DNA from 2 places in the Chromobacterium phragmitis genome. Region 2 is predicted to be linked to the other one. Evidence: riboswitches for the same ligand, from Rfam matches in the RefSeq annotation. Region 2 holds a riboswitch; the other holds the start of a gene.
The links. Region 2 has a riboswitch for glycine ahead of gcvT (glycine cleavage system aminomethyltransferase GcvT). Riboswitches for the same ligand answer to the same signal wherever they lie in the genome.
Positions count from the first base shown of each region.

Region 1: linked by a shared signal. The riboswitch ahead of DK842_RS17155 (trimeric intracellular cation channel family protein) and the one ahead of gcvT (glycine cleavage system aminomethyltransferase GcvT) in region 2 are both predicted to bind glycine.

Region 1 covers NZ_CP029495.1:3,627,831-3,634,511, reverse strand. Annotated here, with positions in the region: gene DK842_RS17160 (DUF3141 domain-containing protein) at 1-2,247, shown strand, start outside; glycine riboswitch at 2,313-2,398, shown strand; glycine riboswitch at 2,403-2,500, shown strand; gene DK842_RS17155 (trimeric intracellular cation channel family protein) at 2,643-3,257, shown strand; gene DK842_RS23470 (restriction endonuclease) at 3,315-3,728, opposite strand; gene DK842_RS17145 (TIGR02117 family protein) at 4,176-4,679, shown strand; gene DK842_RS24285 (DUF2459 domain-containing protein) at 4,597-4,869, shown strand; gene DK842_RS24140 (type 2 periplasmic-binding domain-containing protein) at 4,878-5,135, opposite strand; gene DK842_RS23075 (hypothetical protein) at 5,164-5,481, shown strand; gene DK842_RS17125 (nitrilase-related carbon-nitrogen hydrolase) at 5,829-6,623, shown strand.
Region 2 covers NZ_CP029495.1:419,777-426,457, reverse strand. Annotated here, with positions in the region: gene DK842_RS02115 (amino acid permease) at 1-590, shown strand, start outside; gene DK842_RS02110 (glycosyl hydrolase family 18 protein) at 733-2,481, shown strand; glycine riboswitch at 2,704-2,793, shown strand; glycine riboswitch at 2,808-2,906, shown strand; gene gcvT (glycine cleavage system aminomethyltransferase GcvT) at 2,947-4,035, shown strand; gene gcvH (glycine cleavage system protein GcvH) at 4,100-4,486, shown strand; gene gcvP (aminomethyl-transferring glycine dehydrogenase) at 4,579-6,681, shown strand, end outside.

The DNA of each region.
Region 1 (6,681 bases), 1.6 Mb from region 2:
CTGCCCGATCCCGCCAACTACGCGCTGGCCGCCATCCAGCCGCCAGCCGGCTGCCCCGCCACCGACCCGGCCAAACGCCCCTTTGTGGTGATAGACCCGCGCGCCGGCCATGGTCCCGGCATCGGCGGCTTCAAGATGGACAGTGAAATCGGCATCGCGCTGCAGCAAGGCCATCCCTGCTATTTCGTGATGTTTTTCCCCCAGCCTGTGCCGGGCCAAACCATTGAGAGCGTGGCCAAGGCCGAGGGCCACTTCCTCAAGCGCGTCAATGAGCTGCACCCGGACAGCGACGGCAAGCCTTTCGTCATCGGCAACTGCCAGGGCGGCTGGGCGCTGGCCATGCTGGCCTCGGTCGCGCCGGAACTGGTCGGCCCCATCCTGCTCGCCGGCTCGCCGCTGTCCTACTGGGCGGGCGTGCGCGGCAAGAACCCGATGCGCTACGCCGGCGGCCTGACCGGCGGCACCTGGACCGCCTCGCTGGCCGGAGACCTGGGCAACGGCCATTTCGACGGCGCCCACCTGGTGGAAAACTTCGAAAAACTGGACCCGGCCAACACGCTGTGGAAGAAGGCCTACAACCTTTACGCCAAAGTGGACACCGAACCCAAACGCTATCTCGACTTCGAGCGCTGGTGGGGCGGCCATTACCTGCTGAACAAGGCGGAAATGGAGTGGATCAGCCAGAAGCTGTTCGTCGGCAACGAGCTGGTGCAGGGCAAGATCGCCAGCCACGATGGCAAAATGCGGGTGGACATGCGCAACATCCGCTCGCCCATCATGGTGTTCGCCTCCTGGGGCGACAACATCACCCCGCCGCAGCAAGCGCTGAACTGGATCGCCGACCTCTACGACAATGTGGAGGACATCCGCAACAACGAGCAAACCATCGTCTACTGCCTGCACAACAAGGTGGGCCATCTGGGCATCTTCGTGTCCGCCGGGGTGGCCAACAAGGAGCACAGCGAATTCGCCAGCGCGCTGGACCTGATCGACGTGCTGGCGCCCGGCCTCTACGAGGCGGTGATCGAGGATATCGCTCCCGACGCGCCCGGCCAGGAGTACATCGAAGGCCGCTACATCATCCGCTTCGAGGCGCGCGACGTATCGGACATCCTGGCGCTGGATGACGGCCGCGAAGACGAGCGGGCGTTCGAAGTGGTCAAGCGCGTATCCGAAATCAACCAGGGCGTCTACGACCGCTTCGTCTCGCCCGCGCTGCGCGCCGCCAGCAACGAGGCCAGCGCCCGCCTGCTGCGCGAGCTGCATCCGGCCCGCTTCGAGCGCGCGCTGATTTCGCCGCGCAATCCCTGGCTGTGGTGGCTGCCTGGCCTGGCGGCCCAGGTCCGCGAACAGCGCCGCCCGGTAAGCGAGGACAATCCGCTGTGGCAATGGCAGGAGCGCGTATCCGGCTGGATCGGGCAATCGCTGGATCGCTACCGCGACTCCCGCGACGCCGCGCAAGAGCAGCTGTTCCGCGCCATCTACGAATCGCCGCAGCTGGCGACGCTGGTCGGCGTGCCGCCGGCGGGAGAACCGCGCAGCCAATCGCTGACCTGGGAAACCCGCGAATTGGCGCGCCTCAAGCGCGAGGCCTTGGACCCCAGCTTCGAGCACGGCACGCTGGCCGACGGCTTCGTGCGGCTGATGCTGTATGTCAGCATAGGCATAGGCGTGGTGGACGAGCGGCCGTTCAACGCCATCCGCCGCGTGATGCGCGACGTGCGCCACGAATACCCACTGACACTGATGCAACTGAAGGACATCGTGCGCCACCAAGTGGCCCTGGTGCGGTTGGATGCGCCGCGCGCGCTGCGCGGGCTGGCCCGGCTGCTGCCTGACGCCCGTCCCCGCCATCAGGCCTGGCTATTGGCGCGCGACCTGCTCGCGCTGAACGGCCCCATCCCAGCCGAACATCAGGCGCGGCTGGACGAAGTGGCCAAGGTGCTGGAACTGGATGCCGACGCGGCCTCACGCTCCGCGCTGCCCGCCGCGCCAGCCAAACCGGCGGCCGAGGAAAAGCCGGCCCAGCCTGCCGCCAAACGCTCAGCCCCGGCCAAAAAACCGGCGATGGCGAAAGCCCCGGCGGCCAAACCGGACCAGCCATCCAAGTCCCCGCGTTCGAGCGCCAAACCCGCGGCAGCCAAGGCCAAGCCCGCCTCCGCCCGTAAAGCGCCGGCGAAGGCCAATGGCCAGGCGCCGGGCGCTTCGACGCTGGCGGACGTCGGCAACAAGCAAGGCAAGGCCTGAGTCATGCGCAGGAACCGGGCGCGCCTGGTTCCTGCATTGACTATTCCAATAGCAAAAGCTAATATTCCACTCCTGCGGGAGAGAGGGGCCGCGCCCCCGCCGAAGACGCAAGCTCCCATAATCGCTCAGGCACCCGTACCGCAGCGCAGTATAGATTCAAGCCGATTGGAGAGAGGCCGCCCTGCGCGGCCCACCGAAGGGGCAAGCGGCCGCAGGCCGCGCAACTCTCAGGTAAAAGGACAAGGGGAGAGGCTGTTACCCAACCCGGAAACCGTCCAGGAGTTTGCCTTGTCCATCCATCCGCATTGCCGCGCGCACCATCCGCGCCTCATTCCCGCACGCTGTCCGCCCGCCACCGCAGGCGTTTTCTTGCTTCGCACTCACAAGATTTCATCATGCTGACCTTGATCTACCTGATCGCCATCACCGCGGAAGCGATGACCGGCGCGCTGGCGGCCGGCCGCCGCCACATGGACATTTTCGGCGTAGCCGTCATCGCCTTTCTCACCGCGCTGGGCGGCGGAACCGTGCGCGACATCGTGCTCGGCCGTTACCCGATAGGCTGGACCCAGCATCCGGAATACGTGCTGCTGGTGGTGGCCGGCGGCCTGGCCGCGGTGCTGATCGCGCGCTACATGCGCCACCTGAACCGCTTGTTCCTGATACTGGACGCGCTGGGCCTGGTGGCGTTCACCATCATCGGTTGCGACGTGGCGCTGGGCATGGGCTACCATCCGGTCATCATCGTGATGGCCGGCATGATCACCGGCATCGCCGGCGGCATCCTGCGCGACGTGCTGTGCAACAGGGTGCCCATCGTGTTCCGCCGCGAGCTGTACGCCAGCGTGTCGCTGCTGGTGGCCATCCTCTACCTGGGCCTGAACCGCCTGGGCCTGCAGCACGACTGGAACGTGGTCGCCAGCTTCGCCTTCGGCCTGGCCCTGCGTCTGACCGCGCTGTGGCGCGAATGGCAGCTGCCAGTGTTCTCCTACCGCCACGATCACCACTGACAGCCCGCCCCAAGACGAGAAACGCTCCGTCTCGCGGGGCGCTTCCCATGCCGCCAGTCAACGCCTGGCTATCTCGCAGCCGCAAGACGGGCAGCCGCGCGCCTCCCCGCCCGCCTCCTGCTCCCGCAGGCGGGCGAGCACCGCCTTGCCCGGCAGCAACACGATGCCCTTGCCCGCCGCGAACGCCTTGGCGACCGCGGTGAACTCCCCGCTACACACCACGAAACCACGCTCCACGCCGCGGGACTGCATCACTCCATACAATTCTCTCACCACTGCCACGCCCACTTTCTGGGCATTCCAGCGCTTGCACTGCACCAAGTGGCACTCATCGCCCAGAAACAGCTCCAGGTCCACGCCGCCATCCGCGCCGCTCCCCGCGCGCGCCTCCACCCGATAGCCCTGGCGACGGAACATGACGCCCACCAGAGCCTCGAAATCCTGCCAGGACAACTCCGCCAGTCTGCGCAACGAGGGCTCGCCAGAAGCGCGGCCGCGCTGTCGAAACCGCCGCGCCAACCCCATGACCGAACATGACGCGAGCGCGCCGGGCAAGCCATATCGCAACGACAGCCCCAAAGCGGAAGGAATATCCGAAACAGCAGCCACAGGCAGGTATTGCCTGCCGGCAAACCAACTCAAAGCCGCCAGCGACAGCAGCGTATGCCAGGGGAGATGAAGCGAACGACTGCGGAATGCGCGTCCGCTGATTTTTCTTATGATTCGCATAATATTTCGCAAATAGCATAATCATATCAAAATCAGCAATCAATATAAACAAATAGCCTTTCAATATCCAAACAGTCGGCATTTCATTCCCAAATCCAGTCGTAAGATTTTTGCATGATTTGACAACTAAACGTCATTCGATGTAGACAGTCGGCCCAGATCCCAACTATCAACCATCCACGCCCCCCCATGCGAACGCCAACCACCATATTCCGACTCGTCCTTCGCTCACTGCTGCTGATCCCCACCCTGCCGCTCTGCTATCTGCTCGCCGCGCTGGCGCTGGGCCTATTGCCTAGCAACCGCGAGTGGGCACAACCCGAGGCTGGCATTCCCATCTATCTGGACAGCAACGGCGTCCACACCAGCCTGGTCATGCCAGTGAAAACCGCCCAGGCGGATTGGACAACCGCCTTTTCCCCTCGACAACTGTCCAAACCGGAGCGCTACGCCCACTCGCCGTACATTTCCATCAGCTGGGGCAGCAAGGTGTTTTTTCTGACCATCCAGAGTTGGAAAGACCTCAGCGCGGGCAAGGCGCTATCGGCCTTGGCCTTCGACCAGAGCGTGCTGCACGTGGAGTACCTGCCCCAGCCCAAGGAGGGCAAGGATACCAAGCGGGTGCTGGTCAGCCCGGAGCAGTACGAAAAACTGGTGGCCTTCATCCATCCGCCGCAGCGCGCCATTCGATGACCAAGGCCAAGCCCTGCAAGAAAAGGGCTACCACTATTACGACAACGACGCCTTCTACACCGCCCATGGCCGCTATAACCCCATCGTCACCTGCAACCAGTGGACGCGCGACGCGCTGGCCGAAATGGGAGTGCGTACCGCGCTATGGTCTCCATTCGTCCAACCCTTGTTCTGGCAGCTGAAAAAATAGGGAAGTCTTCAAGACATCTCCTGCAGCCACGCCAGCAGATCCGCGGCCAGACCGTCTCGCCTGAACGGCTCCGGCGACAACAGCGCGTAGCGCGCGCCATCCTCGACAAAGCCCAATGGCGCGGCCAGCAAGCCATTGTCGACATCATCCCGGACTAGGCGCCAAGGGCCTATCGCCACCCCAAGGCCCGCCACCGCCGCCCGCGGGCTGAAGTAAAAGCGCTCGAACCACGGTCCCTCGCCCGCGGGGGCCGCACCCCAGCCCACCACTACGCCGAGAGAGGCGCTGTCATATGTGCAGACATACGCACTTAGTAGCTATTGTGCGGTTCAAGCCATCGCACATCAACGCGATGCACAAAGTGAGGCCCAGCAGAAGCTGTATCGCGAACTTACTGATAAGTGGCGGCGCAAGCACTACGAAATCAGCATCAAGCTGCATCATCTGGCCCATGGCTACGCCGCGCAGATGGTGAAGGAAGATAGGGTCGCACCCGAAGTCGGCGAGATTAACGCTTGGGCAGATATACTGGCCCTGCCAGACAACATGTCTGCCCATGAGTACGCAAGTCGCGAGTTTCGCCGGAATCCCAATGTTTGCGATCAGCCTTAATTACCGCGCATGGTAGCTCTCCAAATCCATGAAAACTCAATGCGGGGGATTGGTGGGGTTTTGATGCAGGACATATGCCATTGATATGCTTTTGAGTTTTACCTCGCCCACTGCGCAGCAGATATGCCAGCGCGTTGGCTTCGAGGAACAGGAAGCCTTTGGGCGGCACCAATCATCACCCGCGACGGGTTACAGCGAAGAACTTATTGGTTTTTATTTTGTCACTCAATAGGTATGGATAGAGCACACCATTTGCTCATCCACATGAAAAACATGGCATCTTTCTGCGCCGGACGGGTGAAGATAGGCAATGCACCATTCAAAATAGTCAATATGGATTTTAGCCCATGATCGCAGCTTTTCTGCAATATCCCGTTTCATTTGGAGATCCCGCCGCAAATTTTGGAAAGGTTCGCGATCTTGTAGGTTCGACGCATTTTGATCTCATGGTCATGCCAGAACTTTTTAATATCGGCTATTTCCACGATTCACGTGAAGCCTTGTCACGTCATGCTGAATCGGCATCCGATGGGCCGAGCGCGCAATTTCTTTTGCAACTATCCGCGGAAAAGGATGCGACATTCATTGCCGGCATCGCCGAGCGTGATGGTGATCGCATATACAACACGGCGATTATCGTATCGCGAGGACGATGGCTTGGGAAGCAACGTAAGTGCCACTTGTCTCGCTTGGAGAAGCCGCTTTTTTCTCCTGGCGATTCATTGCAGTGTTTCGATGACGGGAACTGCCATTTTGGCGTATTGACCTGTTTTGATCTCTGGATGCCAGAAGCCGCGCGTTTACTTGTTCGCCAGGGCGCGCAGTTACTCTGTTGCCCAGCCAACTACGGCGGACCGTGGACGACACATCTTGCGCGCATTCGTGCGATGGAGAATGCCACTCCTCTAATTTGCGCCAATCGCAGCGGCAATGAGATGTATGCTGGCAAAGAGGAAAGATTCAGAGGCGAAAGCCAAATTATCGGCCCAATGGGAGAGGTTTGGACATCCGCGACCGAGGAGGCGTCGCTTGGCGTTTCGCTGATCGATCCCAACTCGCACGTTCTCAAGTCGAATCCTATGTGCGATGACCTGATGGATGAAGCAAGCCGTTATGCTTTATCTGGTCCGCACTTAAGATAAATATCTATCGCCCATAAGAAAAATCCCCCACAAACCACAGGGATGGAGGGGAAGTAGC
Region 2 (6,681 bases):
CGTTGATGGGGCTGATGCCGGTCGATGTGCTGGCCGCCTCTCAGGCGCCGTTCGCCGACGCGGCGCGGCTGATGTGGGGCGACTGGGGCTATTGGCTGGTGGGCTTCGGCGCGGTGGTGTCCTGCTTCGGCGCGCTCAACGGCTGGAGCCTGATGCAGGCGCATGTGCCGGCGGCCGCGGCCAAGGATGGCCTGTTCCCCAGCCGTTTCGACCAGCGCAACGCGGCCGGCGTGCCCATCTTCGGCCTGGTGCTATCCAGCGCGCTGGTCACCATTCTGATGGCGATGAAGTACGCCGGCGGCGACAGCGGGGTGAAGATCTTCGAGTTCATCATCCTGCTGGCGACCGCCACTACGCTGCTGCCTTATGCGTTTTGCTCGATGGCGCTGATCGCCATCATGTTGATGCGCGGCAAGGCGTTCGCGCCCAAGGATTACATCGCGCCTGGATTTTTCTCCGGCATTGGCTTTATTTATTCCTTGTGGGCCTTGTATGGTTCTGGCGCCGATATTGTTATGTGGGGCATGTTGCTATTGTTGCTGGGTTTGCCGATTTATGTCTGGCAGCTAAAAGAACGCCATGCGAATTGATGGTGTCTGATTTGGAATGAAACGAACGCGGCAAGTTTTGCCGCGTTTTATTTTGCCTGGTCATTTTTCGGTTTTATAAGATTTAATGATTTATTCATGCATTTCTGGCATTTGGGTCAGTTTCGCCAAGCCTTGCATTTAATTGGATTGGGCGCGGCATTATCATCTCCTCGCAGTTCGTCGGTCTTTTAAAATCGTACTGAAAAGGATGACTTGTATGGGAAACAAAATGCCTAATGACGGTCAGCTGAAGCGGGGTGTGAAAGATGACGCGCTGGTATATTCATCTGATCCCGGCACGCTTGTGAATGGACAGGTGTGGGGATTGGGCGCGGCGGAAAAGACGTATGCCGTCAATCATTTTGATGCGGCAGTTGAAGATAAGCTTTTTTCCTATACGCCGGGCCGGGTGGTGAAAAACGTTTTCAATAAGTACGAAAGCAATGAGTTTCAAGTGGCTTGCTACTATACCGACTGGTCGCAATACGACAGTCGCTATGGGAATGGCCCTGGCGATCCAAGTGTCAATTATTCGGTCGGCGGGCGCGGTACCGATGCGATGCGTCTGCAGGCCATGGGACCATTCGACAAGATCGTGGTCGGCTTCGCCGGCATCATCGGCGACGAAGGGGAAAAGAAGCCGGTGATAGACAAAGCCGCCATCGATTTCGGCATCGCCAGCGGCCCGGCCGACTTGCCGAATCAACGCGGCAAGGCCACTTTCACCGACAGTTGGGGCGATGTGCTGTCTTATATCAACTGCGGTTTCAACAGCTGGGTGAGCAACGACGCGATTGCCATGTTCCACCCTGACCGGGCGCAAGGCCTGCTCGGCGCCTTGGTCAAGCTGAAGCGGAGCAAGCCGGATCTGCGGATATCGCTAAGCCTGGGCGGCTGGACCATGAGCCAGGCCTTCCATCACATCGCCAAGGAGCCGGCATTGCGCACCGTGCTTGCCCTTAGCCTGAAGCGCATTGTCGATGCCTTCCCGATGTTCACCGATCTGGACATCGACTGGGAATATCCGGGCGTGCCGGGCGCGCCGGGTAATCAATTCGGTCCAGAGGACGCCCCCAATTTCGCGGCGCTGATCCGGGAAATCAAGGCGCACTTGCCGTCCATGCATTTGAGCATCGCGGTCAACGCCGAACCGGCCAAGATGGCGGCGGCCGATATTCCTTCGTTGTTGGCGGCAGGGGTGGAAGGCCTCAATGTGATGTGCTACGACTTTTTCGGCACGCCTTGGGCCGAACATCTGGCGCATCACACCAATTTGCGAGGCAATCCTTCCGACGCCAGCCAGAACTCCGCGACGAAGGCTGTGGACTACCTGCTGAGCCTGGGCGTGGCGCCGAAAAAGATTTTCCTCGGCTATGCCGCCTACAGCCGCAACGCGCAACGCGCCAGGATCGATGGCGTTTCGCCGTTGCGCGGCAGTTATCAGCCCTACCCGGATCAAACCACGGTGGGTAGTTTCGAGTCTGGCACCACCGAATGGCCGGATGTGCTGTACCAGTACATGGACTTCGAAAATCAGACCGGCCGCAATGGTTTTCAGCTGTATACCGACACGGTGGCGGACGCGGATTTCCTGTATAACAGCCAAAGCCAGGTATTCATGTCGCTGGATACGCCGCGGTCGGTGAAGGCCAAGGCCGAGTATGCCCGCTCCAAGGGCCTAGGCGGCATGTTTGTCTGGACTGGCGATGGCGATAGCGGCTTGCTGACCAACGCTGCGCGCGAAGGCCTGGGTTGCCGGGTGCAGCAGCAAGTGGTGGATATGGCTCCGTTCTATTTTTCGGGCATCACCGGCGCAGAAAAGGTTAAAGAGGCCTTCCGCAATATCGGCGAAACCGAGCCCAGGGAGTTGCAAAGCATTACCCGGCGCTAAACTGCGCTTTATGATGTTGGGCGGCGGAACACGCCGCTCCCGCTCTTCCAGTGGCTGCCTGATCCATGTGGGCGGCCGTTGTTTTTTTGGAAATGCCGGTGGTTTTCGAAAAATAAATTACATGATTTTTTGCGTTTTTTTTCATAAAAAAACATTTATCGTATTGCTTTGATCTGGAAATAAACTCGGCTTGCCAAGGCTCGGATATTGACACCATAATCGCCGGATCATACAGGAGAGAGCGGCCTTGGGCCGCCGCCGAAGGCGCAAGCGCACCCGCAATCGCTCAGGCAAAAGGACTGTATCATCGGGCCGGCGGCAGCCGGTTCGCGCAATCTGGAGAGCGGCGTCCGCGCGATGCCCACCGAAGGGGCTAACGGCTTATCCGGCCGGAAAATCTCAGGTGCAGGGACAGAGGGGTGTGGTTGATGAGGCTATCCACACTATTCTGCAAGGAACCGCGCCATGACGGCCCCGAAACGTACTCCGCTGTATGAAGCCCACCTCGCCGCCGGCGCCAAGATGGTCGATTTCGCCGGTTGGGAAATGCCCATTCATTACGGTTCCCAGCTGAAAGAGCATGAGATCGTCCGCACCGACGCGGGCATGTTCGACGTGTCCCACATGACGGTGGTCGACATCACCGGACCCGACGCCAAAGCCTGGCTGCAAAAACTGATCGCCAACGACGTGTCCAAGCTCGGCTTCGAGGGCAAGGCGCTGTATTCCGGCATGTTGACGCCGGAAGGCACCGTCGTCGACGACCTCATCGTCTATCTCACTTCCTATGGCTACCGCATGGTGGTCAACGCCGGCACCACCGAAAAAGACCTGGCCTGGATGGAGAGCCAGAGGGCCGGTTTCGACGTGGCGCTGAACGTGCGCCGCGACCTGGCGATGCTGGCCGTGCAGGGCCCCCAGGCCATAGACAAGGTTTGCTCCATCCGACCGGAACTGGCCGACGCCATCCGCGCGCTCAAAGTGTTCCAGGGCCTGCCGCAGGGCGAGTGGTTCTACGCCCGCACCGGCTACACCGGCGAAGATGGGCTGGAAATCATGGTTCCGGCCGATCAGGCCATCGCCTTCTTCAATCAACTGCAAGATGCCGGCGTATCGCCCATCGGCCTGGGCGCGCGCGACACGCTGCGTCTGGAAGCCGGCATGAATCTGTACGGCCACGACATGGACGAAACCGTGTCGCCGCTGGAAGCCGGCATGGGCTGGACCATCGCCTGGGAACCGGCCGAGCGCAAGTTCAACGGCCGCGAGGCGCTGGAGGCGCAAAAGGCCGCCGGCGTGAAGATGAAGCAGGTGGGCCTGGTGCTGGAAGGCCGCGGCGTATTGCGCGAAGGCCTGAAGGTGGTGGTGGAGGGCGTGGGCGAAGGCGTGATCACCAGCGGCACCTTCTCGCCGACGCTGAAGCATTCCATCGCCATCGCCCGCGTGCCGGCCGCTACCGGCGCCTCGGCCCAGGTGGACCTGCGCGGCGCGCTGACCGACGTGCGCGTGGTGAGGATGCCCTTCGTGCGCAACGGCAAGAAAGTTTTCGAATAATCGGGCAACGCCTCGGGGCGACTGCCGTCACCATTGATCTGATCTAAAGCTGGAGAACTTCAAGATGAGCAACATTCCCGCCGAACTGAAATATGTCGACAGCCACGAGTGGCTGCGTCTGGAAGCCGACGGCTCCGTGACCGTGGGCATCACCGCGCACGCGCAGGAACTGCTGGGCGACATCGTCTTCGTCGAACTGCCGAAAGTGGGCGCGACCCTGGCCAAGGATGAGCAGGCCGGCGTGGTGGAATCGGTGAAGGCCGCTTCCGATGTTTACTGTCCGATCGCCGGCGAAGTGCTGGAAGTGAACGCCGAGCTGGAAAGCGCGCCGGATCTGGCCAATAACGAGCCGTACGGCGACGGCTGGTTCTTCAAGATCAAGCCGGCCAACGCCGCGGATCTTGACGGGCTGATGGACGCCGCCGCCTACGCCAAGGAAATCGGCGCCTGATCGCCTGACCGCCCCGCCGTCGCCAGACGCCGGGGCGTTGTTTTTCCCGGCGCGGCCTCGCGCAGGCCGCCGCAAAGAAGGAAGTCCCAAGCATGTCGCTCTCCGAACTCTTCAATCGCCACGAATTCATCGCCCGCCACATCGGCCCGTCCGACGCCGAACGCGCCGAAATGCTGGCCGCCGTCGGCGCGCCGTCCATCGACGCGCTGGTCGACCAGACCTTGCCGGCCGACATCCGCCTGAATCGCCGGCTGGATCTGCCGTCGCCGCAGCCGGAAGCCGAGGCGCTGGCCGCGCTGAAGGCGGTAGCGTCCAAGAACGTGGTCAACAAGTCCTTCATCGGCCTGGGCTACTCCCCGGTGCTGACGCCCGCCGTCATCCTGCGCAATGTGCTGGAGAACCCGGGCTGGTACACCGCCTATACCCCGTACCAGGCCGAGATCGCCCAGGGCCGCCTGGAAGCCTTGCTGAACTTCCAGCAGATGGTGATAGACCTGACCGGCCTGGAAATGGCCAACGCCTCGCTGCTGGACGAAGCCACCGCCGCCGCGGAAGCAATGGCGATGGCCAAACGCGTGTCCAAGTCCAAGTCCGTCAGCTTCTTCGTCGACAGCCGCGTGCTGCCGCAGACGCTGGACGTGATGAAGACCCGCGCCAAGTACTTCGGCTTCGAGCTGGTGTCGGGCCATCCGGAAGAGGCCGGCAGCGGCGACTACTTCGGCGCGCTGTTCCAGTATCCGGGCGAGGCGGGCGATCTGATCGACCTGACGCCGCACATCGCCGCGATCAAGGCCAAGGGCGGCGTCGTCGCCGTCGCCGCCGACGTGATGGCGCTGGTGGCGCTGAAGTCGCCGGCCGAGATGGGCGCCGACATCGCGCTGGGCAACACCCAGCGCTTCGGCGTGCCCATGGGTTTCGGCGGCCCGCACGCGGCTTACTTCGCGTTCAAGGATGAGATGAAGCGTTCGGCGCCGGGCCGCATCATCGGCGTGTCCATCGACGCCAAGGGCAAGGCCGCGCTGCGCATGGCGCTGCAAACCCGGGAACAGCACATCCGCCGCGAGAAGGCCAATTCCAATATCTGCACCAGCCAGGTGCTGCTGGCCAATATCGCCGGCCTGTACGCCGTTTACCACGGCGCGGAAGGCGTGCAGCGCATCGCCGCGCGCATCCACCGGCTGGCCGCCATTTTCGCCCACGCGGTGCAGGCCGCCGGCGGCAAGCTGGTGTTCGACCGCTTCTTCGACACGGTGCAGGTGGACGCGCCCAAGGCCGATGCCATCTACGCCGCTGCGCTGACCGCCGGCTACAATCTGCGCCGCGCCGGCAAGACCGTGCTGGGCGTGGCCTTCCACGAAGCCGCCACCGAAGCCGACCTGGCCAAGCTGATCGAGCTGTTCACCGGCAAGCCGGCCGACATCGCCGCCTTGGACGCCGCCGCTCAGGACGCGATTCCAGCCGCATTGAAGCGTGAGTCGGCCATCCTGACCCACCCGGTGTTCAACACCCACCATAGCGAGCACGAGATGCTGCGCTATATGAAGAAGCTGGAAAACCGCGACCTGGCGATGAATCACTCGATGATCTCGTTGGGCAGCTGCACCATGAAGCTGAACGCCACCAGCGAGATGATTCCGATCACCTGGCCGGAATTCGCCAATATGCACCCGTTCGCGCCGCGCGAGCAGACCGTGGGCTATCTGGAGCTGATCGAAGGCCTGCAGGCGCAGCTGAAGGCGATCACCGGCTTCGACGCCATCTCCATGCAGCCCAACTCCGGCGCCCAGGGCGAATACGCCGGCCTGTTGGCCATCAGCCGCTACCATGAGTCGCGCGGCGAAGGCCATCGCAATATCTGCCTGATCCCGCAATCGGCGCACGGCACCAACCCGGCCACCGCGCAGATGATGAATATGCAGGTGGTGGTCGTGAAGTGCGACGATGCCGGCAACGTCGACGTCGCCGATCTGAAGGCCAAGGCCGAGCAGCACGCCGCCAACCTGGCCGCGCTGATGATCACTTACCCGTCCACCCACGGCGTATTCGAGCAGGGCATCAAGCAGATTTGCGAGATTGTCCATGCGCACGGCGGCCAGGTCTATATGGATGGCGCCAACCTGAACGCCCAAGTGGGCTTGACCCGTCCGGCAGACATCGGCGCCGACGTGTCGCACATGAATCTGCACAAGACCTTC